Regions from separate parts of the Streptomyces sp. NBC_01317 genome, predicted to be linked through region 1. Evidence: riboswitches for the same ligand, from Rfam matches in the RefSeq annotation. Region 1 holds a riboswitch; each other region holds the start of a gene.
The links. A riboswitch is a leader RNA that binds a small molecule or an ion and turns the genes downstream of it on or off. The one in region 1 is predicted to bind cyclic di-AMP.

Region 1 (9,716 bases):
GATCGGCGCACCCGGCGAACTGACCACCCGTTACCTCGACGCGCTGGACCGGCAGGCGGTCGCCGTACGGGACGCGCTGGGCGACAGCGAGCCGCTGCGGTTCGCCGCCGCCGCGTTCGGCGGCGGCACCCCCACCTTCCTCGACGCGGGTGAGCTGGAGCGGCTGTGCGACATCGCGGAGAAGCGGACGGGCGCCGATCTGCGGGCTGTTCCGCTCTCGGTCGAGACGTCCCCGTCGACGGCCACCGCCGACCGGCTGGCCGTCCTCGCCGACCGGGGCGCCACCCGGCTGAGCATCGGCGTGCAGAGCTTCGTCGACGCGGAGGCGCGAGCGGCGGTGCGACCGCAGCGCCGCGCCGAGGTCGAGGCGGCGCTCGGCCGGATCAGGGACGCCCGGATCCCGGTCCTCAACATCGACCTGATCTACGGCATCGACGGCCAGACCGAGCGGTCCTGGCGCCATTCCCTGGACGCCGCGCTCGCCTGGCTCCCCGAGGAGCTGTATCTCTATCCGCTGTACGTGCGCCCGCTCACCGGCCTCGGCAGGACGGGCGGGGACGGTGGCCACCGGGAGACCGACAGCGCATGGGACGAGCGGCGGCTGCGCCTCTACCGGCAGGGCCGTGACCATCTCCTCGCCGAGGGGTACGAGCAGGTGTCGATGCGGATGTTCCGCCGGCCGGGGTCCCCCGCGCAGGGGCCGGACGACCACGCCTGCCAGACGGACGGCATGATCGGCCTGGGCTGCGGCGCCCGTTCGTACACCTCGCGGCTGCACTACTCCTTCGACTACGCGGTCGAGATGCGCGAGATCCGGACCATCATCGACACCTACACGGAGACCCAGGACTTCTCCCGCGCCCTGGTGGGCCACCGCATGGACGGCGACGGCGACGAGGCCCGCCGCCGCCACCTGCTCCAGTCGCTCCTCCAGGCCCAGGGCATGGAGACGGCCGACTACCGCGCGCGGTTCGGCAGCTGCCCCGCCGACGACTTCCCCGCAGAACTGGCCCGGTTCGAGGCGTACGGCTGGCTCGACGCCCGTACGGGCCCCGGCCTGCTGCGGCTCTCCCCCGAAGGGCTCGCGCACTCCGACGCCCTGGGCCCCGCGCTCTTCTCCCCCGCCGTACGGGCCGCCATGGCCGCGTACGCGGTGAAATGAGGCCCGCGATGGACCTGACGATCCTCTACCGCGGCCCCCTCGCGTCCTGCGACTACGACTGCCCCTACTGCCCGTTCGCCAAGCGGCGGGACAGCCGGGAGCAACTGCGCGCCGACCGGACCGCCCTCGCCCGGTTCGCCGCCTGGGCCTCGGAGCCCACGGACGACCGGCTGTCGGTGCTCTTCACCCCCTGGGGCGAGAGCCTGGTCCGGTCCTGGTACCGGCGCACGCTCACCGAGCTGTCCCATCTGCCGCACATCCGCCGGGTGGCCGTCCAGACGAACCTGAGCTGCCGCACCGACTGGCTGGCGGACGCCGATCCGGAGACGCTCGCCCTCTGGTGCACCTACCACCCGGGACAGACGCCGTACGACCGTTTCCTCGCCAAGTGCCGTGATCTGGCCGCCCGTGGCGTGCGGTTCAGCGTCGGCGTGGTCGGCCTGCCCGAACACCTGGAGCACGCGCGCCGGCTCCGCGCGGAGCTGCCGGAGCACGTCTATCTCTGGATCAACGCGGCCGAGGGGCACACGTACGGCGACGAGGAGGCCGCCCTATGGACGGACCTCGACCCGCTGTTCCCGTACAGCCGCCATCCGCACCGCTCGGCCGGACTGCCCTGCCGCACGGGCGAGTCGGTGATCTCCGTGGACGGCGACGGTACGGTACGGCGCTGCCACTTCGTCCGCGCCGAGCTGGGCAACCTGTACGACGGTTCGTACCGGGCGGCCCTCGGCCCCCGGGGCTGTCCGCTCGCCGTGTGCGACTGCCACATCGGCTATGTGCACCTGGAGACACTGCCGTTGTACGACGTGTTCGCGGGCGGGGTCCTGGAGCGCGTCCCGGCCGACCGCACCGCACAGGCCGCCCCCGTACCGGTGTCCCTGTCCATATCCCCGTCCCCCTCCCCCTCCCCCTCCCCCTCAAGGTGAATCAGCACTTGAGCGGCAGCAGATCAGGACGCTTGGCCGCCACGTGATCACCGGAGGACTCGCCGCGCAGCCGCCGCCCGATCCAGGGCACCAGATGCTCCCTGGCCCAGTGGATGTCGTCGCGCCGCACCTCGAACGTGCCGCGCGGCGCCTGCGGCGGCCACGGCTGGTCCGGGTCGGCGGGCACGTCGAGGCCGAGCACCTGCCCCGCGCGCAGCGCGACCCGGGTGTGACCCTCGGGTGACAGATGGAGGCGGTCGCTGTCCCAGGCCCGCCGGTCCTGGACGGACCTGAGCGACCACAGGTCGAGGACCGGGCAGTCGTACCGGTCGGCGATGGACCGGACATGCGCGGTGTACGTGGCGATCTTTCCGCGCAGATGCCGCAGCACCGGGACGTTCCTGGGGTCGAAGCCGGTGGTCACCATGACCGTGCCGACCGCGCAGGACAGGTCGGCGACGGCCCGCTCGAAGCGCTCGGCGACGTCGTCGGGGTCGGACACGGCAGCTGTAGTTCTTGATCACGGCTGGTCGTGGCGGCGGTGTCGTTGCTGGTGGCAGGCGGTTGCGACGGCTTGGTGATGGCGTCTCCAGGCGGTCCAGTGCAGGACGTGGTCACGGTCGCGGGCGGGTGGTGACAGCACGATGGCCCGCAGGAGACGGATGAGCTCGGGACAGGTCAGCGGGACGAGTCTGGGCTGCCGCTCGGAGCCATCATGGACAGCTGCGGCCGTGAGGGCGAGGACGGCGGCGGCGATCAGGGAGAACAGTGACCAGCGCATCCAGGAGTTCCAGCAGGTCACCTGGCCCTGGTCGAGTCCGGTGAAGCCCTTGGCGAGTTGGAAGGTCTCCTCGATCCGCCACCTCCGGCAGATCACTTCCACCAGCGTGCCGAGCGGGACGTCGCCGGGTGCCCAGCAGCGGAAGTAGGACACCTCGCCGGTGTAGCGGTGCCGCCGTGCGACCAGCACACTCGTGCCAGCCCCAGCCCCAGCCCCAGCCGCGTTCCCGTTTCCGTTCCCGTTCCCGTTCCCGCCGGGAGTGTCGTCGGGGCGGACCTCGAGCCAGGCCCAGTCGTACTCGCGGGTGCCCTTCGCGCCGTGCCCTGTCCGCCGGCGCAGCCATTGCTCGGGCCGCACCTTGTTGATCAGCTTGCGGGCCTCCCACCGGTGGCCGGCCCCGTCGGTGACCTGGTAGGTCGCGGCGATACCGACTGTGTAGCCCAGGCCCAACGCCCTTATTCCCCGGCGCAGTTCACGACCGCAGTACACCTCGTCGCCTGCGAACCATCGGGCATCGAGACCGGACGCGAGCACGCCGGTCACCATGGACAGCGCCTGCTGTGGTTTCGTCGCGAACACGACCTCCTCCGGGACCCCGGCCACCTCGCGGCGCTCCTCGTCCGCGGCCCAGTCCGCCGGGAGGTACAGGGCCCGGTCCACGATCACCTTCATGGTTGCGGTGACCGCCGCCAGATGCACCGCCACCTGGCACAGGCCGACGCCGCCGAGCGCACCGGAGTACTGCGGGCCGGCCCCCACGCAGTCTGTGGAGGACTTCGCATCCCCTGTCTCGTCGGCCACCAACACCACTTCCTGGCCCGCGAGTTCACCGGCCACCAGGCGGGCGATCTCCTCCCGTGCCCGTTCGTGGTCGAACCGGGCCCGGGAGAGCAGGTGCTGCAGCCGGTGCGGACCCGGGTGCCCCAGCGCCTGCCCGAGCGTCCAGCAGTTGCGCGTGTCCACCTCCATCAGCAGCCCCGCGACCAGCTCCGCCATAGTCGCTCGCGTCTCGCGCCGCGCGAAACAGCCCGCGACCGCAGCCATCGCCCTCCCGAACGTCTCGGCCCACGCCTGCTCGGCTATCGTGGCCTCCGCGGCCACCGTCTCTTGATACGTCGTCACAAACGTTCATGATCGCGGTGGCCGCACCCATGCCCGCACCCAGCCCCTCAGCGCGCTGACCAGCCCAGACGCCGGAACTACGGCTGCCGTGTCGGAGCCGGGCCGGATGATGTCGTTGCCGCCCGCGCAGAAGGTCACCAGGTCCGGGGCGAGTTCACGGGCCCGCGGAATCTGTTCCTCGACGATGTGGTCGAGCAGCCGGCCCCGTATCGCGAGATTCGCGTACCGGAAATCGCCGTGAACGGTGTCGGCGGCCTTTCCCTGCTCGTTCTTTTCCCCCTCGCCGGGCACCGGGAGTTGGTCCGCGAGCAGAACGGCGAGCCGGTCCGCCCAGCCCACATACGTCCCGTCAGGCCCCGGATCCCCCACGCCCTCCGTGAAACTGTCACCGAGCGCTGCGTACGACCCGAATGTGCCACGTCTTCTCGTTCTCGAATCGTCAGCCACAGCAGCACATCATTCACCCGGGGATGTGACCTACGCGACCGTAAGGAGAGATTGACGCAGGGTGAGATATGCCATCGGTCAAGTTTGGCCCAAACGGGAATAGCCCCGCCCGGCGAAAAGGAATCACCGGAGCGGGGCCGAAGAGAGCCCGGAAGGGATCAGATGACGACGCCCTGCTGGCGCAGGAAGGCCAGCGGGTCGACGTCCGAGCCGTAGTCGGGACCGGTACGGATCTCGAAGTGCAGGTGCGGGCCTGTCACGTTGCCGGTGGCGCCGGAGAGGCCCAGCTGCTGGCCCTCGCTGACGGTCTGTCCGGCGGAGACGGCGATCGAGGACAGGTGCGCGTACTGCGAGTACATCCCGTCCGCGTGCCGGATGACGACCTGGTTGCCGTACGAGCCGCCGTCACCGGCGCTCACGACGGTGCCCGCGCCGACGGCCTTCACCACGGTGCCCGAGGGCGCCAGGAAGTCCACGCCGGTGTGGTAGCCGCTCGACCAGTTGCTGCCCGAGGCGTGGTACGGCGTGCCGATGGCGATGCCGGAGACCGGCAGCGTGAAGGCGGACGCCTTCACGGCCGGGGCCGCCTTCTTCACGGGCGCGGCCTTCTTCACCGGCGCGGCCTTCTTGGGCGCGGTGCGCTCGGCGGAGCGGGATGCCGTGGTGGGGGCCTTGGCGCGGTCGGCCGCGGGGGCCTTGGCGCCGAGGGTCAGCGTCTGGCCGGGGTGGATCAGCGACGGGTCGGAGCCGATGACGCGCTTGTTGTCCGCGTAAAGCTTCTTCCAGCCGCCCGCGACCTTCTTCTTCTTGGCGATCTTCGACAGGGAGTCGCCGGAGACCACGCGGTAGGTCGCGGCGGTCCTGGCGGCGGCGGCCCGCGTCACGGACGCGGGAGCGGCGTGGACGGCGGACGTGGCGGACGCGGTGACGGATCCGGCGGCGGCGGCCGGTGCGGCGTGCGCCCCGGTGGCGCCGATGAGCGGAAGCACGACTGCGGCTCCGCCCGTTCCGGCCAGGACAAATCCGCGGGTGATCGGGTTGCTCTTGGGACGGCGGTGCTTACCCTTGGCGGGCATGGCGAATTCCTCTCCGGCGCCTACGAGGTGAGCTGTCGGGTTCGGGCTGGAGATGCCCGGTCGCGGTTGCCGCGCGACTTCACCCCGAGCCGTCCGCGGAAACGGAACGGCGTACTACCTGGGTCCCCCGCTCCTGCCACGCGTGGATGGTGGGTGGGTACGAATTCCGGGCGGCGGCAGGATTAGGCGTTCCGCTCGGATTGAGGGTGAACGTAAGCCGACGCGGACGGCCGGTACAAGCCACCGGTACCTCGCATTCGTGCACGCTCCGATATCTTCCGGCCTTTCCGGTCACCCTGCGTGGATATGCGATCTTCGCTTTCCTTCTGACAACGCAATTCCGTTTTCCGTCACCGCCACGCACCGTCACGGATATGATCCTGCTCACGAGCCGAGGACCATCTCCCCCTCGATCGGGGCAGGTTAGGCGCAATGCCTCAATACGGACAGATCTCACCAATTGCCCAAGGGCCCATGTCGTAGGGTCGCAGTCGACATCGTCGGCGAGCCGCGCCGACGGCAGACACGGAGGAGCAGCCCGTGACCCAGAATCTGCCGCACGTGCCACCGGTCGAGCCGGAGCTGACCGGGGTACGCAACTTCCGCGACGTGGGCGGGCTGCCGACCACGGACGGCAGGAAGGTCCGGTACGGGCGGCTCTACCGCAGCGGGCACCTCGCGGGGGCCACCCCGGCGGACGCCGCCCACCTCGCGTCGCTGGGCCTGCACACGGTCTTCGACTTCCGCAACGCGGCCGACGTACGCCTGGACGGGGAGGACATCGAGCTGCCCGGCGTACGGAACGTGAACATCCCGCTCACGGACCCGGCGGACGGCGCCGAGTTCTGGCGGATGGTCCGCGACGGCGACCTCGGCCAGCTGCGCTCGCTTCTCGCGGACGGGAAGGCGGTGGCCCGCATGATCGATTCGTACCGCACGATCATCAGGGACCGTACCGCCGAGCACAGCAGGGTCCTGCACGCGCTCGCCGACAACAACGTCCCCGCGCTGATGCACTGCGCGGCCGGCAAGGACCGCGCCGGCCTGTCCGTCGCGGTGTCGCTGCTCGCGGTCGGTGTGGAGCGGGACGCGATCGAGGAGGACTACCTCAAGTCGAACGAGCCGAGCCGCCGCTACAAGGTCCGCCGCAGCGACACCTCGCCCGCCGGGATGTCCGCGGAGGTGATGGAGCTGCTCGGTCCGCTCTTCGACGCGCGCGCCGCGTACCTCGAAGCGGCCTTCGACACGATCACGACCACCTGGGGCTCCACCGACCGCTACCTCTCCGAGGGCCTCGGGCTCTCCCCGGAGACCCGCGAAAGGCTGCGCGAGGGCCTGCTGGACGCGCCCTAGGAGCCGACGCTGAACAGCAGGTAGAGGAAGCCTGCGAAGAGGTGTCCCGCGATCAGGTAGGCGAAGAGGCGGATGACCAGCCCCCGGGGCAGGGTGCGGTTCTTCTTGTTCTCCGGCATGGCGTCGAACCTTTCTCGAAGGCTGTCGGTGGAGATCGGCGAGGCTGTCAGTGGAGATCGGCGGCGGGGCTCTGGAGCAGGGTGTGGACGAACAGCAGCTCGGTCCCGCCGGCGTCCGCGGCGGCGAGCCGGTGCGGGGTGAGCGAGTCGAAGTGCGCGCTGTCCCCGGGCCCGAGGAGGTGCACCGCGTCCCCGAGGCCCAGCCGCAGCCGCCCGCCGAGGACGTAGAGCCACTCCTCCCCGGGGTGCACGCGTACGAGATCGCCCTGCGCCCCGTACGGCACCACGACCCGCAGCGGCTGCATGGCCCGGCCGGAGCCGCCCGCGCGGTGGTACGTCCAGCCGTCGGCCTCGACCGGCTCCTGGCGCCCCGCGCGGATGACGGGATCACGTTCGGCGGGCGCCTCGCCGAGCAGGTCGGCGACCGTCGTGCCGTAGATGCGGGCCAGGGCCAGCAGCATCGGCAGCGAGGGCTGGCGCCGGCCGGTCTCCAGCCGGGAGAGGTGGGCGGGTGACAGACCCGCCCGCGCGGCGACGGTCTCCAGCGTGAGCCGGCGGTCGCGGCGCAGCTCGCGCAGGCGCGGCGCGACATCGGGGAGCGTTTCCGGCAGGGTGTCCGGCATGATGTCCGGCAGCGCGCCGGACCGGCCCGGAACCGCGTCCTCAGGCGTGTTCATGCCTCTATTGCGCCAGGGACGTGCCTCGGAGGCAACTTTTTTGCCTCCGAGGCAAAAGCACAGCCACCGCCGATGACTACCGGTTCGCGACGGCCTGCTTCACGAGCGTCCTGCCGAAGTCCCACATGAGCCCGCCGCCACCGTGCGCGTCGTCCATCACGGCCGTGAAGGCGTCCACGAAGCGCTCGACCTCCCGCTCGCCGATCGTCAGCGGCGGAATCAGCTTGATCACTTCCAGGTGGTCACCGGAGACCTGCGTGAGGATCCGGTGCTTCTGGAGCAGCGGTACGACCACCATCTGGGCGAAGAGCCCCTTGCGGGCGGCCTGGAGCATGGTCCAGCGCCCCCGCAGCTTGATCGAGTTCGGCCGGCCGAACTCGATCCCGATCATCAGCCCGCGCCCGCGCACGTCGTGCAGCAGTTCGTAGCGGTCCACGAGCGCCGCCAGCCGCGTCCTGAGGAGATCGCCGGTGACCCGCGCGTTGGCGACGATCTGCTCGTCCTCGATCACCGACAGGACGGCCAGGCCCGCCGCCATCGCCTGCGCGTTGGAGCCGAAGCTCGCCGAGTGGACCAGCACCCGGTCCATCGACGAGTAGACCTTCTTGAAGATCCAGTCCCGGCCGAGGGTCGCGCCGACGGGCACATAGCCGCCGGACAGGGCCTTGGCCACACAGATGAGGTCGGGCTCGACCCCGTCCTCGTGCTGGTACGCGTAGAAGTCACCGGTCCTGCCGAGGCCGGTCTGCACCTCGTCCACGATGAGCAGGCTCTTGTGGCGGCGCAGCAGCTCCTGCGCGCCGCGCAGGAAGCCGGGCGGCGCCGCGTACACCCCCTTGCCCTGGATCGGTTCGATCACGAACCCGGCGACGTCGCCGCGCTTCAGCTCGCGCTCCAGCGCGTCGAGGTCGCCCATCTCGATCGCCGTGTCGGGCAGCAGCGGCGCGAAGCCGTCCCGGAAGCCGTCCTCGCCGTTGACGGACAGCGAGCCGGTGGTCAGCCCGTGGAAGGCGTGGGAGCAGTACAGGATCCTGGGGCGGCCGGTGGCGTACCGCGCGAACTTGAGCGCCGTCTCGACCGCTTCCGTACCGCTGTTGCCGAAGAACACCCGGTCCAGGTGCGGGCTGTGGGCCAGCAGCTTCTCGGCGAGCAGGCCGGGCAGCGGCTGGCAGTCGAAGCGGGTGAGGTCGGCGAGCGAGGCGTCGAGGACGTCGTGCAGCGCCTTCCGTACGACGGGGTGGTGGCGCCCGAGCCCCATCACACCGAACCCGGCGAGCATGTCCAGGTAGTCGTTGCCGTCCGCGTCCCAGAAATAGGCGCCCTCGGCCCGTTCGTAGACGCGGTCGAAGCCGATGGTGTGGAGCATGCGCGGGAGTTGGTGGTTGAGGTGCTTCGTGTGCAGGTCGTACCGCTCGGCGCCGCGCTCCGCGAGCAGCCGTGTCAGGTCGAAGCCCTTGGTCATTCGCTGTTCTCCTTGTGTGCCAGGGCGGCGCTGATCCGTCCTGCGATCTCCACCGGTGTGCGGCCGAGGTCGGCCAGCACCTCACTGCGCTTGGCGTGGGGGAGGAACTGTTCCGGGATGCCGATCCCCCGCAGGGGTACGTCGACGGGCTTGACCCACCGGGGGTCGACCACGGTGCAGGGGATACCGCGTTCCGCGAGGAGGTCGGCCGCCGCGAGGCACGGGGCGAGCGCCCCGACGGAGACGACCAGCACCTCGGCGTCGTGCGCGCGGGGCAGGACGTCCATCCCCACGACATGGTGGTCGTGCCGCAGGACGTCCCGTGCCTGGGCCGGGCCGTCCGCCCAGCCGAGCACGGTGGAGGCGTGCGAGTTCTCGATGACGTCGTGGTCGGACTCCGCGCGGGAGGGGTAGCCGGACAGCCCGCCCTTGCCGCGCAGTTCGGAGAAGTCCTGCCGGCCGGTCAGGAGTTTTTCGCCGAGCTGTCCCGCTGTCAGTGCCTTGAGGTCGTGCGGCCCCCGGATCCCTTCCAAGATCGACACGATCGAGCCCCCTCTCCCCTGCTTCTCGGCCCACCACGGCGCGGTG
Region 2 (9,716 bases), 3.4 Mb from region 1:
GCCGACGACTTCCTGATCCGCCGGGGGGCTCGTACGGTCCACGTGCTGAACGCGCCGTCCCCGGCGGCGACGGCGGCGCTGCCGATCGGGCGCGAGGTGGCGGCGAGGGTGCTGGAGGTGCTGGCGGAGAGGTGAGGCGGGGGTTCCGGTTTCCGCGGCGGGCTCGGTCGACGGAAGCGCTCGGGGGCCCGGCGGACCCGGTCGACAGGAGCGCTCCGGGGCCCGGCCGACTCACCCGGACGGGCGTGCCCGGGGACTCCGTAGAATCGGAGCATTGTGGCCGAGCCCGAGAAGACCGAGATGACCCAGATCGCCGAGACACCCGAGAGCAGCGCTGCTGACGGCGCCGGCTCCAAGGACAACACCGCCAAGCGGATCGCCGCCCACCACGGCACGGTCATGAGCCGGATGTTCCCCAACGGCACCGGACCCGCCGCCGACCCGGCGGGGTCGCACTTCGAGCGCCGTATCCGCAGCTTCCAGCCGCGCCGCAGCCGGGTGACCGCCGGGCAGGCCGACGCGCTGCGCCGCAAGTGGCCCTCCTGGGGGCTGGACGTCGACGGACAGCGCGCCGTCGACCCGGCCGCGCTGTTCGGCGGGCTGCCCGTCGTCCTGGAGATCGGCTTCGGGATGGGCGAGGCCACCGCGCAGATGGCCGCCGCCGACCCGGGTACCGGAATCCTCGCCGTCGACGTGCACACCCCCGGGCAGGGCAACCTGATCCGTCTCGCGGAGCGGAACGGGCTGTCCAACATCCGGGTCGCCAACGGGGACGCGATCATCCTGCTCAGGGAGATGCTGCCGGCCGCCTCCCTCGACGGGCTGCGCGTCTACTTCCCCGACCCCTGGCCCAAGACCCGGCACCACAAGCGGCGGCTGATCCAGCCGGAGTTCCTCGACCTCGCCGCCGACCGGCTGCGGCCCGGGGCCGTACTGCACTGCGCGACCGACTGGGAGCCGTACGCGGAACAGATGCTGGAGCTTCTCACGGCCCACCCCGGCTTCGAGAACACCCAGGAGGACGGCGGTTACGCGCCGCGCCCCGCGTACCGGCCGCTGACCCGGTTCGAGGGCCAGGGGCTCGACAAGGGGCACGCGGTGCACGACGTGTTGTTCCGCCGGGCGCCCGCGCCCGCTCCGGCAGTGCAGCCCGCTCCCGCACCCCAACTCCCCCCGGGTGACGCGGAGTAGTCGATCAGGCACCGTCGCCAGACGCCGGTGCCGCTGGTTAGGGTCGACAGGTGTCAGCACCGCCCCCGCAGTCCCCCGCGCCCGACGGCGGGCCCGCCCTGCCGCGCCGCGTGTTCTGGCGCCGCCGTACGTTCTGGGCCCACCGGGCGGTCAGAGCGACGGCGGTGATCACCACACTCGCGCTGTGCGGCCTGGTGATCCTCCTGCTCGTCCGCGACCAGACCGGCACCGAGGGCTTCCTCGTCGGCCTCGGCCTCGCCGTCCTGCCCGTACCGCTGCTCATGACGGTCTTCCGCTGGCTGGACCGGGTCGAGCCCGGCCCGTGGCGCAACCTGCTGTTCTCGTTCGCCTGGGGCGCCTGCGCCGCCGCCCTGGTGGCCATCCTCGCCAACTCCCTGGCCACGCGCTGGATCGCCAACGCGACCGCCGACCCACGGGGCGCGGAGTCCCTCGGCGCCACGGTGATAGCGCCGGTCGTCGAGGAGAGCGCGAAGGCCGGCGCGATCCTGCTGATCTTCCTGTTCCGCAGAAGGGAGTTCACCGGGCTGGTGGACGGCGTGGTGGTCGCGGGCTTCTCCGCCACCGGCTTCGCGTTCACCGAGAACATCCTCTACCTAGGCAACGCCTTCGGCGAGGACCAGTACACCGGCGGCTCCGGCCTCACCTCCATGACCGTCGCCACCTTCGTCGTACGCATCCTGCTGTCGCCCTTCGCCCACCCGCTCTTCACCGTGCTGACGGGCATCGGCTTCGGGCTGGCGGCGGCGACACCCCGTCACCACAGGCTGCGCAGAAGGGTGTTGCCGCTGCTGGGCCTGGCGGTGGCGATGGGCCTGCACGCGCTGTGGAACGGCTCGACATCGCTCTTCGGCCCCTACGGCTTCTACCTGGTCTACGCCGCGTTCATGGTCCCGGTCCTCGGGCTGGTCACCTGGCTGGCGATCTGGAGCAGGCAGCGCGAACTGCGCACGATCTCCGCCGAGTTGCCCGCGTACTCCGCCGCCGGCTGGCTGGTCCCCGCCGCGCCGCTCGCGCTCTCCTCGATGCGGGCGCGCACGACGGCGCGGGACTTCGCGGGCCGTACGTACGGGGCGCGGGCGGCCAGGGCCGTCGGGGAGTACGAGGCGTTCGCGACGTCGTTGGCCTTCCTGCGGCACCGGGCCGAGCGGGAGGCCGGCGCGCCCGACTTCGCCGAGCGGGAGCGGGAGTTGCTGCACCATCTGTGGCAGCGCAGGGGGATCGCGGGGCCCGCGCTCACGTACGCGGCGCGGGCCACGGGCCGGGTACGGGTGCCGCCGCCGTACATCGACTACGACGGCTACAACCCGTACCGCGACTGACAACTCCCCCTACGCGCTGTGCCGTCCCTTTCGGACCTAGGGCGTGTCCGCAAAGTGGGGTCGTCCGCCCGGAGGGCGGGGCTCGCGGGGTCTGGTGCGTGCGATCGCAAGGCGGAGGACCCACCCCGTACTGGATGTACGGGGTGGGTCCGACAACGCCGCTAGCGCGCGTGCCAGACCCCGCGAGCCAGGCCCCACTTTGCGGACACGCCCTAGGCGGATGCGGCGGTCAGGTCCGCCAACTCCTCCGCCGTCAGCTCCAGTCCGGTCGCCGCCAGCAGTACGGGCAGCTGCTCGACGGTCCGCGCGGACGCCAGGGGCGCCACCACGGTCGGCTGCGCCGCCAGCCACGCCAGCGCGACGGTGCCGACCTCGACGCCACGGGCCCCGGCGACCCGGTCCAGCGCGGCGAGCACGGCCAGGCCCCGCCCGGTCTCCAGGTGCGCGCCCGCCCCCGCCGCGCGCGGGCTGTCGACCGTCGTCCCGGCGCGGTACTTGCCCGTGAGGAAGCCCGCCGCGAGAGACGAGTACGGCACGGTCGACAGCCCGTGCTCGGCCACGAGGTCCTGGAGCGGGCCCTCGTACGTGTCGCGGGAGACCAGGTTGTAGCGCGGCTGGAGGACTTCGTACCGGGCCAGCCCCTCGCTCTCGGAGAAGGCGAGGGAGGCGGCGAGGCGCTCGGTGCTGAGGTTGGAGGCGGCTATCGCCCGGACCTTGCCGTCCTTCACCAGCTGGTCGAGCGCGGTGATGATCTCCTCGACCGGCACCTCGGGATCGTCGAAGTGCGTGTAGTAGAGGTCGATGTAGTCCGTACGCAGCCGGCGCAGCGACTCCTCGGCCGCACCCTTGATCGTGGCCGCCCGCAGGCCCTTGAACTGCGGGTGGGCGCCGACCTTGGTCGCCACGACCACCTCGGAGCGGTTGCCGCGCGCGGCGATCCAGTTGCCGAGGACGGTCTCCGACTCGCCGCCCTGGTGGCCGGGGGCCCAGGAGGAGTACGTGTCGGCGGTGTCCACGAAGTTGCCGCCGACGGCGGCGTATCCGTCCAGGACGGCGAAGGACTCGGCCTCGTCGGACGTCCAGCCGAAGACGTTGCCGCCGAGGGAGAGGGGGAAGACCCGGAGGTCGGAGGAGCCGAGGGTGAGCAGATCTGTCATGAACTGCCCCAACGACGCGGGGGCCGGACGCTATTCCGGCCCGAGTCGACGACGCCGGGGCCGGGGGCTGCTCCGCCACCCCCGGCGCGCGATCGATCCGCTACGGGTCGAGGCCCTACGGGTTGAGGCCCTTGCTCTGGAGCCAGCCCATCGGGTCGATGTCCGTGCCGCCTGGGGCGTGGACCTCCAGGTGCAGGTGCGGGCCCGTCACGTTGCCGGTCGCGCCCACGCGGCCGATGACCTCGCCCGTGGAGACCTTCTGGCCGGCGGTGACGGTCATCGAGGACTGGTGGCAGAACCACAGTTCCGTACCGTCGTCGAGCTCCAGCACCGTGCGGTAGCCGTACGAGCCGGACCAGCCGGCCGACTGGACCGTGCCGCTGTGGACCGCCTTGATCGGCGTGCCGGTCGGGGCCGCGAAGTCCAGCCCGGTGTGGTAGCCGGAGGACCACATGGAGCCGGCCTGGCCGAAGGTGGAGGTGATCGTGTACGAGACGACGGGGAGGGTGTAGCTCTCGGCCAGCTTGGCCAGGCGCTCCTTCTCGGCCTTGGCGGCCGCCTTGGCCTTGGCCTCGGCCTCCGCCTTGTCCTTCGCGGCCTGGATCTTCTTCTCGGCCTCGGTCTGGCGCTTCTCGGCGTCCGCCGCGGCCTTCTCGGCCGCCGCCGCCTGCTCGGCCGCCTTGGTCGTGGCGTCGGCCTCGGCCTGCTGCGCCTCGGCCTGCTGGAGGATCCGGGCGCGCAGCGCCTCGCCGGCGTCGGTGGCGCCCGACTGGAAGTCCGCGGTGGTCATGCCCGCCGTGGTCAGCGGGTCGGTGGCGAGCGCGCTCGGCTTGGCCTCTTCCGTACCCAGGGAACCCACGCCCGGCAGCGACTTGGCGGCCGGAAGGTTGTCCGTGATGGCATCGGGCAGGGATATGGAGACGGCGGGCTTGTCCTGCGCGGTGGCGATGCCGCCCGCACCGACGGCGGCGAGGACGCCGACGCCGAGGACCGTGGAACTGCGGGCCAGTCCGCGCTGCTTGGCGACGCGGTGCCTGCCTCGTACGGGGGGAAGCAGGGAGTCCTCGGTGGGATTCCACTCCCCCCAGGTCCGGTCCGCTTCGGTGCCGAACCTCGGCGGTTCGAAGGTTTCCGTTTCGAAGGGGGCTTCGAGGGCAGGCTTGTTGGACGCCACTGGGGCGCGCTCCTTTCCTTCCTTCTCGCCTACCGGGTTAGCTGACGGGTTCGGAGCAGGAAGGTCTCCTACGGGTGCTCTCGCGGCACAAGGCAGCAAGAAGCTCCCGATTCACCCCAATTGGTGGTTCCCCGGTTCCCTTGCGGGATTCGGCGCGTGCGGCACGGCGCCGTCCTGACGACGGCTGGGACGACCGCGCTGCGTTATCGAACGTTAATAGAGACATGGGCTTTATTCCAAGCTGTTCCGGATGATCGTTAACGAATTCGCAACGGACGTACCGGGACACATCGAGGCGCAAGCGGGCGAGTTGATCGTCTCCGGTGGCCACTGCGGTGGTCAAAGGTTTCTGACGGGTGATCAGGCGTTGTGCGGAGCGGTACGCGGCGCTCACGCAGCGTGCTGAACGGGCGGGGGGGGCGGGTGTCGGGCGTCGGGCGTCGGGCGTCGGGCGACCTAGGGCACGACCGGCATCGTCCTGCGCCGTTCCGGCTGCCCCTGGACGGGCCGGCTGACCGCCAGCAGCGCCATGTCGTCCGTGTTACCGCCCCCCGTGTGCACGCGTACGTCCCCGATGAGCGCGTCCAGCATCTCGTCCGGCCCCGGGAAGATCCGCCCGGACAGCCGCTCGCGCGCGTCGTAGAAGACACCCTTCGCGTTGCGCGCCTCGGACAGGCCGTCCGTGTAGAAGAGCAGGGTCGCCCCCGGCGGGAACGGCTCCTCGTCCGCGCGGTCCGGCCACGCGCCCAGCTCGCTCATCCCGAGCGGCAGCGCGTGGTCGCCGGGCGCCAGCATCACCACCACGCCGTCCGCGTGGGTCAGCAGCGGCTCGGGGTGGCCGCGGTTGACCAGCCGTACCACCGCCTCGTCGTTCGGGATCTCGGCCAGCACGGCCGTGGTGAAGCCCTCGAAGACGTCGATCCCGTCCCGCCGCGTCCCCTCGCGCGTGAGGGCACGTTCCAGCCGCTGCGCGACCCCCTCCAGCGAAGCCTCCTGCTCGGCGGCCTCCCGGAACGCCCCGATGACCACCGCCACCGCCTCGACCGCCTCCAGGCCCTTCCCCCGTACGTCCCCGACCACCAGACGCACCCCGTACGGCGTGTCCTGCACGGCGAACAGGTCCCCGCCGATGAACGCCCCCTCCTGCGCCGCCTCGTACCGCGCGGCGATGTGCAGCCCGCCGATCCGGTCGGCGGGTCTGGGCAGCACGGCGCGCTGCGCCGTCTCGGCGATGATCCGGGCGGACGCGAGGCGCTCGCCGCTCAGGCGCACCACCCGGTTGATGCCGAGCGCGAGGACGGACACGGTGAGGACCGTCAGCAGCTCGGTGATGGCGTCGGCGCTCCCGACGTTGCCGTCGAGGAGGCGCAGGACCAGTTCGGTGCAGAGGGCGGCGACGCCGGTGAACAGGGTGCCCAGGGGGGTGAAGAACGGGGCCGCGACCAGGGGGGCGGAGCAGAAGAAGGGCGAGGCGGTGAAGCGGGTGGGGGTGGCGGAGTCGAAGATCACTCCGACGACGATCACCAGCGCGGGCAGGTAGCGGACGACCCTGCGTCCGATACGGCCGGGCTCGGCGCTCACGCCCCGGTCGATGAAGCCGCCGTCCGGGATGCGGCCGCCGGTGGCCGCGACCGGGGTGCTGCCGGTACCGCCGGAGGGGTCGAAGCCGCCTTCGAAGCGGGTACCGAAGCCGGTGGTGGGGCCGGGCGGCCGGGGCGTACCGGCGGCGGGGCGCGCACCGCCGGAGCCAGAGCCCGAGCCACCGCTGCCCTTCCCCGGCCTTCTCAGCCCCGGCTTCCTCAGCTTCCCCACCTGTGGTCTCCTGCCCGGTCCGGCTTCGGCTGCGGACGGTACCGCGCTCACCTCAGGCTGGTCGCCGCCGCGCCGGGCGGCGAGTCGCCATCGACCGAGTGGGCTACGGACCGATCGCTCCACCACTGCCCCTTCACCGTACGCGCACCGTACGCGGCGGTCCGCGCGGAGGCGTCACCGCACGCGGGGAGGCCGGAAGCGACCGCGGCGTACGCCGAAGGCCCGGATCCACTGGGAATCCGGGCCTTCGGTCCTACTGAGTAGCGGGGGCAGGATTTGAACCTACGACCTCTGGGTTATGAGCCCAGCGAGCTACCGAGCTGCTCCACCCCGCGTCGGTAAACCTGACTCTACGCCATCCAGACCAAGATCATTCCCATTTACGGCCGCCCCGCGCGGCGCCCCGCCCGCCGGGCCCTCGCCGCCCCACGCCGGACAGGCCCTATGCCGCTTCCACCACATCGGCCCGCACGGCGGCGGCCCACTCCACGAGAAGCCGCTGGTAGCGCTCCTGCTCGGCGGCCGACAGCGCGCCACCGGCGCGCGTCCACAGGGCGCGGATCTCCACATTGACCACGGCGGCGGAACGCGCGGGAGCGCCGGCGGGAGCGCCGGTACCGGAGGACGCGGACGAGTCGAACGATGAAGCGGACATGGAGGTAAGGCTACGGGGGGCCACTGACAATCGGCAGAGCGTGTCCCCCCAACCGCCACTCACCAGCGCCTAGGGTGGCACCGGTGATTGAAACCATCGTGTTCGACGTCGGCGAGACCCTCGTACGCGACGACCGGCAGTGGGCCTCCTGGGCCGACTGGCTGGGCGTCCCCCGGCACACGATCTCCGCCCTGGTCGGTGTCGTGACAGCGCAGAACAGGGACGGCAACGACGCCCTGCGGCTGATCAAACCCGGCATGGACATCGGCGAGGCGTACCGCGCCAGGGAGACGGCGGGACGCGGCGAGCACCTCGACGAGTCGGACCTCTACCCGGACGTACGGCCCGCCCTCGCCGCGTTACGGGCGCTCGGCGTCCGGGTCGTCCTCGCCGGGAACCAGACCGTACGGGCCCTGGAATTGCTGCGGCGCCTCGACCTCCCGGCCGACCTCGTCACCGGATCGGGCGACTGGGAGGCCGCCAAACCGACCCGGGAGTTCTTCGCCCGCGTCGTGGAGGCGGCCCAGGCCCCTCCCGAACGGACGCTGTACGTGGGGGACCATCCCGCGTACGACCTGTTCCCCGCCCAGCTGGAGGGCCTGCGCACGGCTCATCTGCGGCGCGGCCCGTGGGGCTACCGGTGGGCGGACGACCCGGAGGTGGTCGCGGCGGCGGACTGGCGGGTCGACAACCTGACGCAGCTGACCCCGATCGTGCGGGCGGCGCGCGAGAAGGGGTGAGGGGAGAGGGAGCGGCTCACCCCCGACCCCCCGCGAAGGACGGGTCACCTCACCCCGCCGCGTACTCGTGCGCCTGACCGCCCTGCCACTCCACCCAGGTGGGATCGTCGAGGAGATCCCACGCGTCGGGCAGGCCGGCCAGGCGCAGGAACTCGACCAGATGGTCGTCCGAGTGGGCGAGCCCCATGATGCGCCCGCGGACGGTGACCCGACGGCCGCCTGTCCCGGACGCCCGGTGTACGACGATCGGTATGTCATTCATACGGCCAAGAGTGCGACGATCTCGCCCCGACCGCAGCATCTGGCGGCCACTTCTTTTCCGGCCCCGGCCCCGGCCCCGGCCCCGGACAAACCCACCCCGACCGCCCCCCTGGACCCGGACGCGGGCGGAGGGGGGCGGGGGGCGAGAGGTGGTGGGCCGTGTGGGACTCGAACCCACAACCAACGGATTAAAAGTCCGCTGCTCTGCCAATTGAGCTAACGGCCCCGTGGGCCGACGGCCCCGGCGCGACATCCCCGAACCAGCAGAGCATAGCCAGCGGCGGGGCTGGTGCGTGGCCGGGGAACCGCGAGGCGGATCATGACCTCTGTAGTGTCACAGCGTTTTCGGCCACGATGCTCGGTCGTCTCGGTCGTCCGGGGTTACGGGGAAGCTCGATGAGACTCTGCTTTCTGGTGGAGGAGCAGTACCGCTACGACGGCATGCCCGTCGAGGTGATCGCCCAACTCGTCGCGTGGGGGCACCGGGTGGACGTCCTGCGCCCCGGCAGTGCGCTGCTGCCGCTGTCCGATGTCGTACGGGCGGGCAGTCACGACGCCTGGGTGCTGAAGACAGTGTCGGGCGGTCCCGGCCTGTCTCTCCTGGAGGCCGCGGCCCGGGCCGGGCTGACAACGGTCAACGACGCGAGGGCGATACGGGGAGTCAGGGACAAGGCGGTAGCGGCGGCGATCGGCCACGACCGGGGCCTTCCCCTGCCGATGACGTACGCCGCGTCACACCCGGATGCACTCGCCGAGATCCCCTCCTCCGCCTACCCGTTGGTGGTCAAGCCGGCCGACGGAAGCTCGGGCCGGGCGGTACGGCTGGTGGCGTCGCCGGATCGAATGGCCGAGATACGGGGGGAGTTGGCCGGGGAGGGCATGCTCATAGCGCAGCCGTACGTACCGAACTCGGGAACCGACCTCAAGGTGTACTGCGTCGGCGGCGAGTTGTACGCCACCGAGCGCAACTCCCCGCTCCACCCGGACCGCGCGACCAAGGAACGGCGCGTGCCGCTCTCCTCGGAAGTGGCCGGAATCGTGTCAGAGGTCGGAGCGGTCTACGGACTCGACCTGTACGGCGTGGACGTCCTCCTGGGCCCGGACGGCCCGGTGGTGGTCGACGTGAACGACTTCCCGAGCTTCCGCCAAGTACCGGACGCGGCGGCGAGGGTGGGCAGGGCGATCCTGAACCTGGCGCGCAGGGACAGCCCGTCCGTACCCCCACCCCTCCCACCCCACCAGACTCCCGTCCCGGCCGTGGCGGGGGACGGCAGATGAGCAACCGCCGATGAAGATCTGCTTCCTGACCCCGAACCCGGACCACCCACTCCTGGCAGCGACAGAAAAACTCCTGAAACCGACCCACGAGGTGACACACGTAAACCC
Region 3 (9,716 bases), 4.0 Mb from region 1:
CGGCCGTGGGCGGGTCGCTGAGGACGCCGTCGTGCAGGAGGTGCCGCTCGGTCAGCCGTACGCAGCCGATGTCCACGGACCGTCCCGCCCTGACCCGGTCGTCGCCGACGACGAACTCCGTCGAGCCGCCGCCGATGTCCACGACCAGGCAGCTGTCCCGGACCTCCAGCTCGTTCGTGGCGCCGGTGAAGGAGAGGGCCGCCTCCTCGTCGCCCGTGACGACCTCGGGCTCGACACCCAGGATGTCCAGGACCCCGCGGACGAAGTCGTCGCGGTTCTCGGCGTCGCGCGAGGCGGAGGTCGCCACGAAGCGGACCCTCTCCACCGCGTGCTCCGCGACGACGGCCGCGTACTCACGGCAGGCGGCGAAGGTGCGCTCCAGCGCCTCGGGGGCGAGCCGGCCGGTCCTGTCCACGCCCTGGCCCAGCCGGACGATCCTCATCCGCCGGTCCAGGTCGGTGAGTTCGCCCGTACCGGGATCGATGTCCGCGACGAGCAGGCGGATCGAGTTCGTACCGCAGTCGATGGCCGCGACCCTGGTCACGCGGGACTCCCGTCGCTGGGCCGGCTGTCCTCGGCGGTGGGCCGGTCGTCTCCCGGGGTGGCCCCGCACGGCGTCACGCACGGGCCCTTGCGCCACCACTCCGGCAGCATCGCCAGCGCCTCGTCCCCCAGCGGGTTCACGCCGGGGCCCGCCGCCAGCGAGTGGCCGACCAGGACGTGCAGGCACTTCACCCGGTCCGGCATGCCACCGGCGCTGGGGAAGCCCTCCAGGACCTCGATGGCGTCCCGGCGCGCCAGGTAGTCCTCATGGGCCTTGCGGTACGCGGCGGCCAGCCCGGGATCGGTCGCGAGGCGCTCGGACATCTCCTTCATGACGCCGTTCGCCTCCAGCGTGCCGATGGCCGAGGCCGCGCGCGGGCAGGTCAGGTAGTACGTCGTCGGGAAGGGCGTGCCGTCGGGGAGCCGCGGGGCGGTCTCGACCACGTCCGGCTGTCCGCAGGGACAGCGGTGCGCGATGGCCCGCAGCCCGCGGGGCGGGCGGCCCAGCTGTTCCTTGAAAGCCGCGACGTCCGCCTCGGTGGGCTCGGTGCGTTCGGTCTGCGGAGGGGGCGTGTCCATGCCTGCCTAGGTTCTGCGTCGAGTGTGACGTGTCCGGTGTTACGTGTCCGGGCGGTCCGCGTTGTCCACACTGTCCAGCACGTTCGAGTACCAGGGGCGGTCGGCCGCGCCCTGGTCCTCGCGTTCCTGGCGCGCCGCGTCCGGGTCGATCATCGTGTAGCCGGTGTCCCCCGGCATCAGGTAGTGGAGATGCTCGCGGGCCAGCCGCTCGATGTAGGCGTCGTCCTGGAGACGCGCCTTCTCGTCGCGCAGCTCCTCCACCCGCTGCCGCGCCTCGCGCGAGAGCCTCTCCTGGTCGGCGATCTCGTTCTGCTGCGACACGTACTGCCGCATCGGATAGGCGAGCGCGACGACCAGCGTGCAGACGACGAGGGCGAGGAAGGCCGCGCGTCCGGTGAGCCGGGAGCGGCGGGCCTGGCGGCGGTTCTGCGAGCGGTAGACACGGGCCGCGGTCTGCTCTCCGAGCACCCGCAGCCTGGTCGCGGTGGAGAACCGGTCCCGGTTCCCGGCCATGGTCCGCCTCCCCTGTCACGTACGTACGTCCCCGGACACGGTACGGGACCGGGGACGGGGACGTACGGACGACGGGCTGGTCGGCGCCTGCCGACCGGCGCGGTCGGAGGGCGCCGGGCGGCGCGGTCAGCCCTTGAAGCGGGGGAACGCGCTGCGGCCGGCGTACACCGCGGCGTCGTCGAGGATCTCCTCGATGCGCAGCAGCTGGTTGTACTTGGCCACGCGCTCCGAGCGGGCGGGCGCGCCGGTCTTGATCTGGCCGCAGTTGGTGGCGACGGCGAGGTCGGCGATGGTGACGTCCTCGGTCTCGCCGGAGCGGTGGGACATCATGCACTTGAAGCCGCTGCGCTGGGCCAGCTCGACGGCGTCCAGCGTCTCGGTGAGCGAGCCGATCTGGTTGACCTTGACGAGCAGGGCGTTGGCGGAGCCCTCCTCGATGCCGCGGGCGAGGCGCTCGGGGTTGGTGACGAAGAGGTCGTCGCCGACGATCTGGACCTTGGAGCCCAGCTTGTCGGTGAGGACCTTCCAGCCGGCCCAGTCGTCCTCGTACAGCGGGTCCTCGATGGAGACCAGCGGGTAGGAGGCGACGAGCTCCTCGTAGTACTCGGTCAGCTCGGCGGCGGAGCGGGACTTGCCCTCGAACTCGTACTTTCCGTCCTTGTAGAACTCGGACGCGGCGACGTCGAGCGCGAGCGCGATGTCGCGGCCCGGCGCGTAACCGGCCTCCTTGATGGCTTCGAGGATGAGGTCGAGCGCGGCGCGGTTGGAGTCCAGGTTCGGCGCGAAGCCGCCCTCGTCGCCGAGGCCGGTCGACAGGCCCTTGTCCTTCAGGACGCGCTTGAGCGTGTGGTAGACCTCGGCGCCCCAGCGCAGGGCCTCGGAGAAGGACTCCGCGCCGATCGGGGCGATCATGAACTCCTGGATGTCCACGTTCGAGTCGGCGTGCGAGCCGCCGTTCAGGATGTTCATCATCGGAACGGGCAGCAGGTGCGCGTTCGGGCCGCCGAGGTAGCGGAAGAGCGGCAGGTCGGAGGCCTCGGAGGCGGCGTGCGCGACGGCGAGGGAGACGCCGAGGATGGCGTTGGCGCCGAGCGACGACTTGTCCGGGGTGGCGTCCAGGTCGAACATCGCCTGGTCGATGAGGCGCTGCTCGGTGGCGTCGTACCCGACCAGCTCCGGGCCGATCTGCTCGATGACGGCGAGGACGGCCTTCTCGACACCCTTGCCCTGGTAACGGTTGGGGTCACCGTCGCGGAGTTCAAGGGCCTCGAACGCACCGGTGGAGGCACCGGAGGGGACAGCAGCACGGCCGGTGCTGCCGTCGTCGAGGCCGACCTCGACCTCGACCGTGGGGTTGCCTCGGGAGTCGAGGATTTCCCGGGCTACGACGACGTCGATGGACGGCACGAGCATCTCCTTCATGGGATGTGACGCTTTGGGTGCGGGGCCGCTCGGCCGCGCGACACGAGCCTAACCGGCCCCGGGCCGTCGGCAGGCCGGTGCCCGCCCGCTGGGACGAAATGAAGACGTCATCCTGATGACACGGGGGCGAACGGGCCCGCGGCCGGAACGTGGAAACCCCGGCCCGCGCGCGTACGGGGGAAGAACGCGCGGGGCCGGGGTGGTCCGGGGTGGGGCCACGAGGGGGGACGGACGGCCCCGGGGGAGAGCGGATCAGCTCACCGGGCGGCTCGGCTCAAGCCCGCCGGGCTCAGCTCAGGTGGAGCTGCTGGCCCGGGAAGATCACGTCCGCGTCGGTGACGATGTCCTTGTTCAGGTCGAACAGCTTCTTCCAGCCACCCTTGACGTGGTGACCGGCGGCGATCTTCGACAGGGTGTCGCCGGACTTGACCTTGTACTCGCCGTCACCCTTCTTGATCGTGGTGGGACGGCTCGCACCGCGCGAGGCCGGCTGCTCGGCGCTGCGCGTGGACGGCGCGGACTGCTGCTGCGGCGCGGACTGCTGCGGCTGCGCGGCGGGCTGCTCGGCCGGCTGCGACGGGGCGGCCGGGGCGGAGTCGTTCGAGGCGCCGGAGAGGCCCACACCACAGCTCGGCCACGCGCCCTTGCCCTGGCCCGCGAGGACCTTCTCGGCGACGGCTATCTGCTGGGACTTGGAGGCCTGGTCGGCGCGGGCGGCGTAGGCGGTGCCGCCGTACGCGGCCCAGGTGGACGGGGTGAACTGGAGGCCGCCGTAGAAGCCGTTGCCGGTGTTGATGGACCAGTTGCCGCCGGACTCGCACGCGGCGACCTGGTCCCACTCGGCGGTGGTCGCGGCGGAGGCGGACGTGGCGCCCAGCAGCGGGACCGCGACGGCGGCACCGGTCACCCCGGCGAGCGTGGCGTAACGGACGGCCTTGGACGGACGGCGGTGCTTGGCCTTGGAACGCAGCATGAAGCTATCTCCTCACCGACGCCTGCGAGGTCAGCTGTCGGGTTCGGGCCAAGTGAGTTGCCCGGCCGCGTGCCAACAGGGGCCTCCCGGCCCTCGCTGTACGCGGCTTCACCCCGAGCCGGTCGCCGGACGTCTCTCGACGGCCGGGGCCGGCACCTAACCTGTGGGTCCCCCGCTCCTGCCTTCGGCGCTTGACGCGACGACTACTCCCCCCGACCGACGGCAGGATTCGGCGTGACGGTCGACGGGGCCCGCGGTGCGAGCGGTTCAGACCGTAGACACAGGTCCACCCGATGTCCAAAGAGCCCGATCAGGGAAAAATCGCCCGAACTCCCCTGTGTTCCGTCCGTGTTTTCGCAGGTGAGGGCCGAAAACGTGCCACCTGGGGGCCAAAGGTCCCCTGTTGAGACAAAGAGACCCTTGTCTCACTTGCGCAGAAGTGGACATAGGGTCTCCAACCGCCCCCGGAAGCGGACCGGGGGCGGACCGGGGGCGGACCGTCAACTGCCCCTACTTCACGCTGAGATCAACGGTCTGGCCAGGCAGGATGACGTCGGGGTCGGAGCCGAGCGCGTCCTTGTTCGCCTCGTAGAGCGCGGACCAGCCGCCCTCGACGCCGTTCTCGTCCGCGATACGCCACAGACAGTCACCGGGGCGGACGACGTATTCGCCGTCGGGGGTGCCGGCGACGTCGGCCGTCACGCCTTCCGCGTCACGTGTCACCCCGTCACCTCGGGAGGCGTGACGCCCGGATTCACGCTCTTCGCCCGAGTTGTCCGGCGTGAGGCCGGTCGCGCCGGGGCTCGCCGGGTCCTCGGGGGCCGCGCCGCCGCGGTGCTTGCCCTTGACGGTGTCCGTGGTGGCTCCGGAGGAGGGGGTGGCCGAGCGGGAAGGCCTCGGGGTGCCCGCGTCCGTGGCGCCGCTCTCCGTACCGTCACCGCCGTCCCGTTCGCCGCCCGCGCTCCTCGCGCTGCCGGAGGGGGTGCTGTCGGGGCTGGTCGGGGTGGTGTCGGAGCCTTCCGCCCGATCCGTGTCCGACTCGCCGCCGGAGTCGGTGGACGCCTCCGGGCTCGCGGACTCCTCGACCGTCCCGGGAGCCGCTCCGGGGTCGACCTGGGGCTCCTCCGTGTTCTTCAGGAGTCCGGCGACGGGCGCGCAGCTGGCCCACGCCGACGGGCCCTGGGCGTCGAGGATCTTCTCGGCGACCGCTATCTGCTGCGAGCGGCTGGCGAGGTCGGGGCGGGTCGCGTAGTCCCCGCCGCCGAAGTCGTCCCAGGTCTCCTGGGCGATCTGGAGTCCGCCGAAATAAGCGTTGCCGAGGTCCGCGCTCCACGCGCCCCCGCTCTCGCAGTCGGCGACGCGGTCCCAGGTGGAGGCGTCCGCCGCGCTGGCGGAGGTGGCGCCGAGCAGGGGAATGGCGATCGCGGAGCCGGTCACCCCCGCCGCGACGATGAGAGCGGGCGCCTGGCGGGGGCGACGGTGTCGGCCGTTCGCGGACATGCGGTTGCCTTCCGTGTGCCGTACGACGCAGGGAGCGTCACACGTGAAATCGACTACAGCGTGTGGCTGCTGAGCTGTCGGTGAAGGTAGCCGGACTCGAACGCTTGTCACAAGTCGATGCAGGGGAGATCACGTGAAAGTCACAATCCTGACGGTCCGTCAGCCATTTCAGGGCTGTAAGTCAGCTGGGCAAAGGCGTGAACTGCACCGGAAGTGTGCGCAATCCACGCATGATGAGCCCTCCCCGCCACCGCAAATCAGCCGGATCTCCCGCAAGTCGCACGTCGGGCAGGCGTGTCAGCAGCGTGCCGAGCGCGGCCTGTCCTTCCAGCCGGGCGAGCGGCGCCCCGACGCAGTAGTGGATGCCGTGTCCGTAACCGAGATGCTGGTTGTCACGCCGTGCGAGATCCAGCCGGTCCGGATCCTCGAACCGCGCGGGGTCCCGGTCGGCCGCCGCGAGGACAACAAGGACGGGATCGCCGGTCGCGACCGCCTGCCCGCCGAGCGTCAGCGGCTCGGTGGCGTACCGCCACGTCGCCAGCTCCACCGGCCCGTCGTACCGCAGCAGTTCCTCGACGCCGGTCGCCAGCAGGCCGCTCTCCCCCGCGTCGAGCGACGCCTGGAGCAGCGCGCGCTGCTCCGGGTGGCGCAGCAGCGCGTACATACCGTTCCCGATGAGGTTGACAGTGGTCTCGAACCCGGCGAAGAGGAGGATGAAGGCCATCGCGGCGGCCTCGTTCTCGGTGAGGTGCTCGCCGTGGTCGCTCGACCGGATCAGGTCGGAGATCAGGTCGTCGCCGGGGTTCTCCCTCTTACGGTGGATGAGTTCGGCGAGATAGTTCCGCATCTTCTTGACCGACCGCGCGACGCCGCCGCGCGGGCCGCCGCCGTGGCGGATCATCATCCCGGCCCAGTCCCGGAAGTCGTCCTGGTCCTCGCGTGGCACCCCGAGCAGATCGCAGATCGCGTAGATGGGGAGGGGGAAGGCGAAGTCGTGGATGAGGTCCGCCTCGCCCTTCGCCGCGAAGCCGTCGATGAGACGGTCCGTCAGCTCCTGCACGCGTGGCGCGAATTGAGCCACGCGGCGGGGGGTGAACGCCTTGGACACGAGCCGCCGCAGCCGGGTGTGGTCCGGCGGGTCGATGTTCAGCAGATGGGTCATCAGCTCGGCGTTGCGCTCCCCCGGAATCCCCGTCCTCCCCTTGGCGTGCGCCGACCCGGCGTGGTGGACGGGGTTCTTGGAGAGCCGGGGGTCGGCGAGCGCCCGCTTGGCGTCGGCGTACCGCGTGACGAGCCAGGCCTCCACGCCGCTGGGCAGCTCGGTCCGGTAGACGGGCGCGTGCTCGCGCAGCCAGGCGTAGGCGGGATAGGGGTCGGTGGCGAACTCCCAGGTGAAGAGCTCGGGCACATCGGGGGTGGACATGCCCTGACAGTAATCGGGGGTGGTCGGGGCGGTGCGTACGGGCTATTCGGTGAGGCCCTCCGCCGCGCGGATCGCGTCCCGGTACGTGCGGGCGGCGGCGCGCAGGGCCGTCTCCGGGTCGGTGCCGGTGCGCTCCGCCTCCATGGCCAGGGCGAGCAGTTGGTAGCCGATGCCGTCGCCCGCCGGGGGCGGGACGTCCAGTCCCGCCGTACGGACCCGGCCCGCGAGCTTGGCCGCCAGGGCGAGTCCTGGCTGGCCCAGCGGGACGCCGTCCGTGACCGAATCGCGCTGCTTCTCGATCGCCTTGGTCCGCAGCCAGTGCGCCTTGACGTCCTCGGGGGTCTCGGCGGTCTCGTCGCCGAAGACATGGGGGTGGCGGTGGATGAGCTTGTCCACGAGCGTGCCCGCGACGTCGTCGATGGAGAACGGCTCGATGTCGTCGTCCAGGCCGTCCTGGGCGATGCGGGCGTGGAAGACCACCTGGAGCAGGACGTCCCCCAGCTCCTCGCGCAGCTCGTCGCCGTCGCCGTCCTCGATCGCCTCGACCAGTTCGTACGCCTCCTCGATGCCGTACTTGGCGAGGCCCTGGTGCGTCTGGACCGACGACCACGGGCATTCGGCGCGGATGCGGTCCATGACCTGGACGAGGTCGAGGAGCCGGGCGCCGGGGAGGTCGTACGAGCCGGGGAGCAGCTCCAGGTCCGGCATCTGGACGCGGCCGGAGCCAGCCAGGCGGGCGAGGCCGTCGGTGAGGACGGTGTCCGTGCCGTCGCCGCCGGCGGTTGGCAGGACCACGACCGTACGGCCGCCGGTGCACTCCTCCACCAGCTCCTGGGCGGTGGGCGCGGTGTGCTCGACGGTGACGCCGGCCTCGCGGAGGTACGGGAGCTGGGGGTGCGCGGGGTCCGCGCAGAGGACCCGGTCGGCGGCGTGCAGGGTCTGCCAGGCGGGCCAGGAGAGGAGGCCGGGGGCTACGCGGTGGCTGGCGGTGAGCAGCACGATGCGGCCGGGGGCCGCGGTGTCCTGGTCGGTGGGCGCGGGGGGTTCTTGGGTCACCTCTTGAACCTACCTCCGGTGCGGGCGGGGCCCGCCGGGCGGGCGGGTCCTCAAGCGCCGGACGGGCTGGGGGTGCGGCGGGTCGTGCCGGAGCCGCCCGGCGGGCGGGTTGTCCTCAAGCGCCGGACGGGCTGGAGTGGTGCGGCAGGTCGTCCACGCCCGCCCGGCGGGTGGGTGTCCTCAAACGCCGGACGGGCTGGACTACGCGTCCGTCGGTTGTTCCTGCGGGGCCTCTTTGGTCACCTGGGTGATCCATGGGGTCTTCGCGTCGCCCAGCTGGACCTTGCTGTTGTCCCAGCTGCCGTAGCGCGGGTTCACGTCGATGCTCAGCTTCTTGGACGTCGCCGCGAGGCCCGCCACCAGCTTCTGCTGGCCCTGCGGGGTCATCGAGTCCGCGCCCAGCGCCGCGCCGACCTTCGTCAGCAGGACGTCACGGCGGATCGCGTCGTCGAGCTGGTCCGGGGTGACCGCGCCCTGCTGGAGGGCCAGCGCGAGGAACTGCTTCTCGCCGCCGGACTGCGCGACCGCCTGCTGCCGGGCCGCCTGGATCTCCTTGCGGCTCACCGTCACGTCGGCGTCGTCCGCCGCCCGCTGGAGGACGCGGTCGAAGATCATGCCGTTCAGCTTGATCTGGCTGAGCCGGCCGGTGTTCTTGATGAGTTCGGCCGACTGGGGCGACGCCTCCTGGGCGGTGCGGACGTCCCGTACCGCTCCCTGGAGGGTGGACACCTCGATCCGCTGCCCGCCGACCACCGCCGCGGCCCCGGGATGGGCGTCGCTGCCGCAGGCGGTGAGCAGGGGAGCCGCGGCGAGGAGCGCGACGGAGAAGGAGAGCGCGGTGCGACGGCGGCGGTGCAAAGGGAGCCTCCCGGCGTGATTGTGCGGCGATGCACAAGGCCTTGCAGTGATCGATGTTAGGCAGTCCGCGTGGCAGGGGCCACTGGTTCGACCAACGATTCACCGGGAGATTGGGGTGCGCCCCGCCGGAGAAGTCGATTCCGGGTCCCGGTCGGGGCGGAGCATGATCGCGCGGGAGACCACAAAAGTGATCGGCACGGCCGCGCCCGCGGCGCCCAGCGGGGCGTAACGGCTGCTGAGGCGCAGCACGTCCACCAGCAGGTAGACACCGCTGGTGGTGATCACGAAGTTCGCGGCGTTGGTGAGCGGGAAGAGCACGAACTTCCGCCAGGTCGGGCGGGTCCGGTAGGTGAACCGGCTGTTGAGGAAGAACGAGCCGACCATGGAGAGTGTGAACGCGATCACATGCGCGGCGACATACGGCAGCCGGGTCAGCAGGAGCAGGTAGAGGGCGTAGTAGGTCCCGGTGTTGACCACTCCGACCAGGGCGAACCTGATCAGCTGGCCGCGGAGCGTCATCAGGCGCCCCGGAACTGCTGCTGGTGTTCGAGCGCGCGCCGCAGTTCGGCGGGGAGCGGGTGGTACGGGCCGTACGCCCGCTCCGTGTCCCACAGCAGGCTCTGCAGCTGCCGCCGCGCCGCCGCGTGATCGCCCACCGCGAGCAGCAGGTGCCCGATGCGGTGGCGGATCTCGAAGGTCCGGCCCGCGTCGCCGCCCGGCTGTCGCATGCTTTCGTAGTACGGCACCAGCGCGCGGTACTCCGCGAGCGCGGCGGCGGCCTCGCCGAGCTGTTCCAGGCACTGCGCGGCCTCGTACCGGAACTGGAGCGCCTGCGGGTCGCCGGCCCCC

Region 2: another riboswitch for cyclic di-AMP. It lies ahead of OG349_RS19520 (M23 family metallopeptidase); the one in region 1 lies ahead of OG349_RS04955 (M23 family metallopeptidase).
Region 3: another riboswitch for cyclic di-AMP. It lies ahead of OG349_RS22285 (transglycosylase family protein); the one in region 1 lies ahead of OG349_RS04955 (M23 family metallopeptidase).

The regions. Positions count from the first base shown of each region.
Region 1 covers NZ_CP108393.1:1,158,714-1,168,429, forward strand. The annotation lists gene OG349_RS04930 (STM4012 family radical SAM protein) at 1-1,162, shown strand, start outside; gene OG349_RS04935 (STM4011 family radical SAM protein) at 1,171-2,091, shown strand; partial or broken gene OG349_RS04940 (GDSL-type esterase/lipase family protein) at 2,093-2,590, opposite strand; gene OG349_RS04945 (IS701 family transposase) at 2,612-3,994, opposite strand; partial or broken gene OG349_RS04950 (SGNH/GDSL hydrolase family protein) at 4,025-4,441, opposite strand; gene OG349_RS04955 (M23 family metallopeptidase) at 4,600-5,517, opposite strand; cyclic di-AMP (ydaO/yuaA leader) riboswitch at 5,520-5,683, opposite strand; gene OG349_RS04960 (tyrosine-protein phosphatase) at 6,058-6,870, shown strand; gene OG349_RS04965 (DUF6126 family protein) at 6,867-6,989, opposite strand; gene OG349_RS04970 (helix-turn-helix domain-containing protein) at 7,037-7,612, opposite strand; gene OG349_RS04975 (aspartate aminotransferase family protein) at 7,743-9,128, opposite strand; gene OG349_RS04980 (1-deoxy-D-xylulose-5-phosphate synthase N-terminal domain-containing protein) at 9,125-9,670, opposite strand.
Region 2 covers NZ_CP108393.1:4,516,108-4,525,823, reverse strand. The annotation lists gene lhgO (L-2-hydroxyglutarate oxidase) at 1-135, shown strand, start outside; gene trmB (tRNA (guanosine(46)-N7)-methyltransferase TrmB) at 400-1,191, shown strand; gene OG349_RS19530 (PrsW family intramembrane metalloprotease) at 1,242-2,531, shown strand; gene OG349_RS19525 (aldo/keto reductase) at 2,744-3,688, opposite strand; gene OG349_RS19520 (M23 family metallopeptidase) at 3,804-4,862, opposite strand; cyclic di-AMP (ydaO/yuaA leader) riboswitch at 4,874-5,027, opposite strand; gene OG349_RS19515 (PP2C family protein-serine/threonine phosphatase) at 5,319-6,455, opposite strand; tRNA gene OG349_RS19510 (tRNA-Met) at 6,936-7,009, opposite strand; gene OG349_RS19505 (hypothetical protein) at 7,117-7,329, opposite strand; gene OG349_RS19500 (HAD family hydrolase) at 7,416-8,069, shown strand; gene OG349_RS19495 (hypothetical protein) at 8,119-8,331, opposite strand; tRNA gene OG349_RS19490 (tRNA-Lys) at 8,481-8,556, opposite strand; gene OG349_RS19485 (ATP-grasp domain-containing protein) at 8,727-9,608, shown strand; gene OG349_RS19480 (ATP-grasp domain-containing protein) at 9,700-9,716, shown strand, end outside.
Region 3 covers NZ_CP108393.1:5,131,551-5,141,266, reverse strand. The annotation lists gene OG349_RS22305 (Ppx/GppA phosphatase family protein) at 1-544, opposite strand, end outside; gene OG349_RS22300 (DUF501 domain-containing protein) at 541-1,122, opposite strand; gene OG349_RS22295 (FtsB family cell division protein) at 1,162-1,635, opposite strand; gene eno (phosphopyruvate hydratase) at 1,762-3,048, opposite strand; gene OG349_RS22285 (transglycosylase family protein) at 3,347-4,030, opposite strand; cyclic di-AMP (ydaO/yuaA leader) riboswitch at 4,035-4,230, opposite strand; gene OG349_RS22280 (transglycosylase family protein) at 4,541-5,530, opposite strand; gene OG349_RS22275 (cytochrome P450 family protein) at 5,712-6,953, opposite strand; gene OG349_RS22270 (nucleoside triphosphate pyrophosphohydrolase) at 6,996-8,009, opposite strand; gene OG349_RS22265 (SurA N-terminal domain-containing protein) at 8,211-8,867, opposite strand; gene OG349_RS22260 (GtrA family protein) at 8,967-9,386, opposite strand; gene OG349_RS22255 (serine/threonine-protein kinase) at 9,386-9,716, opposite strand, start outside.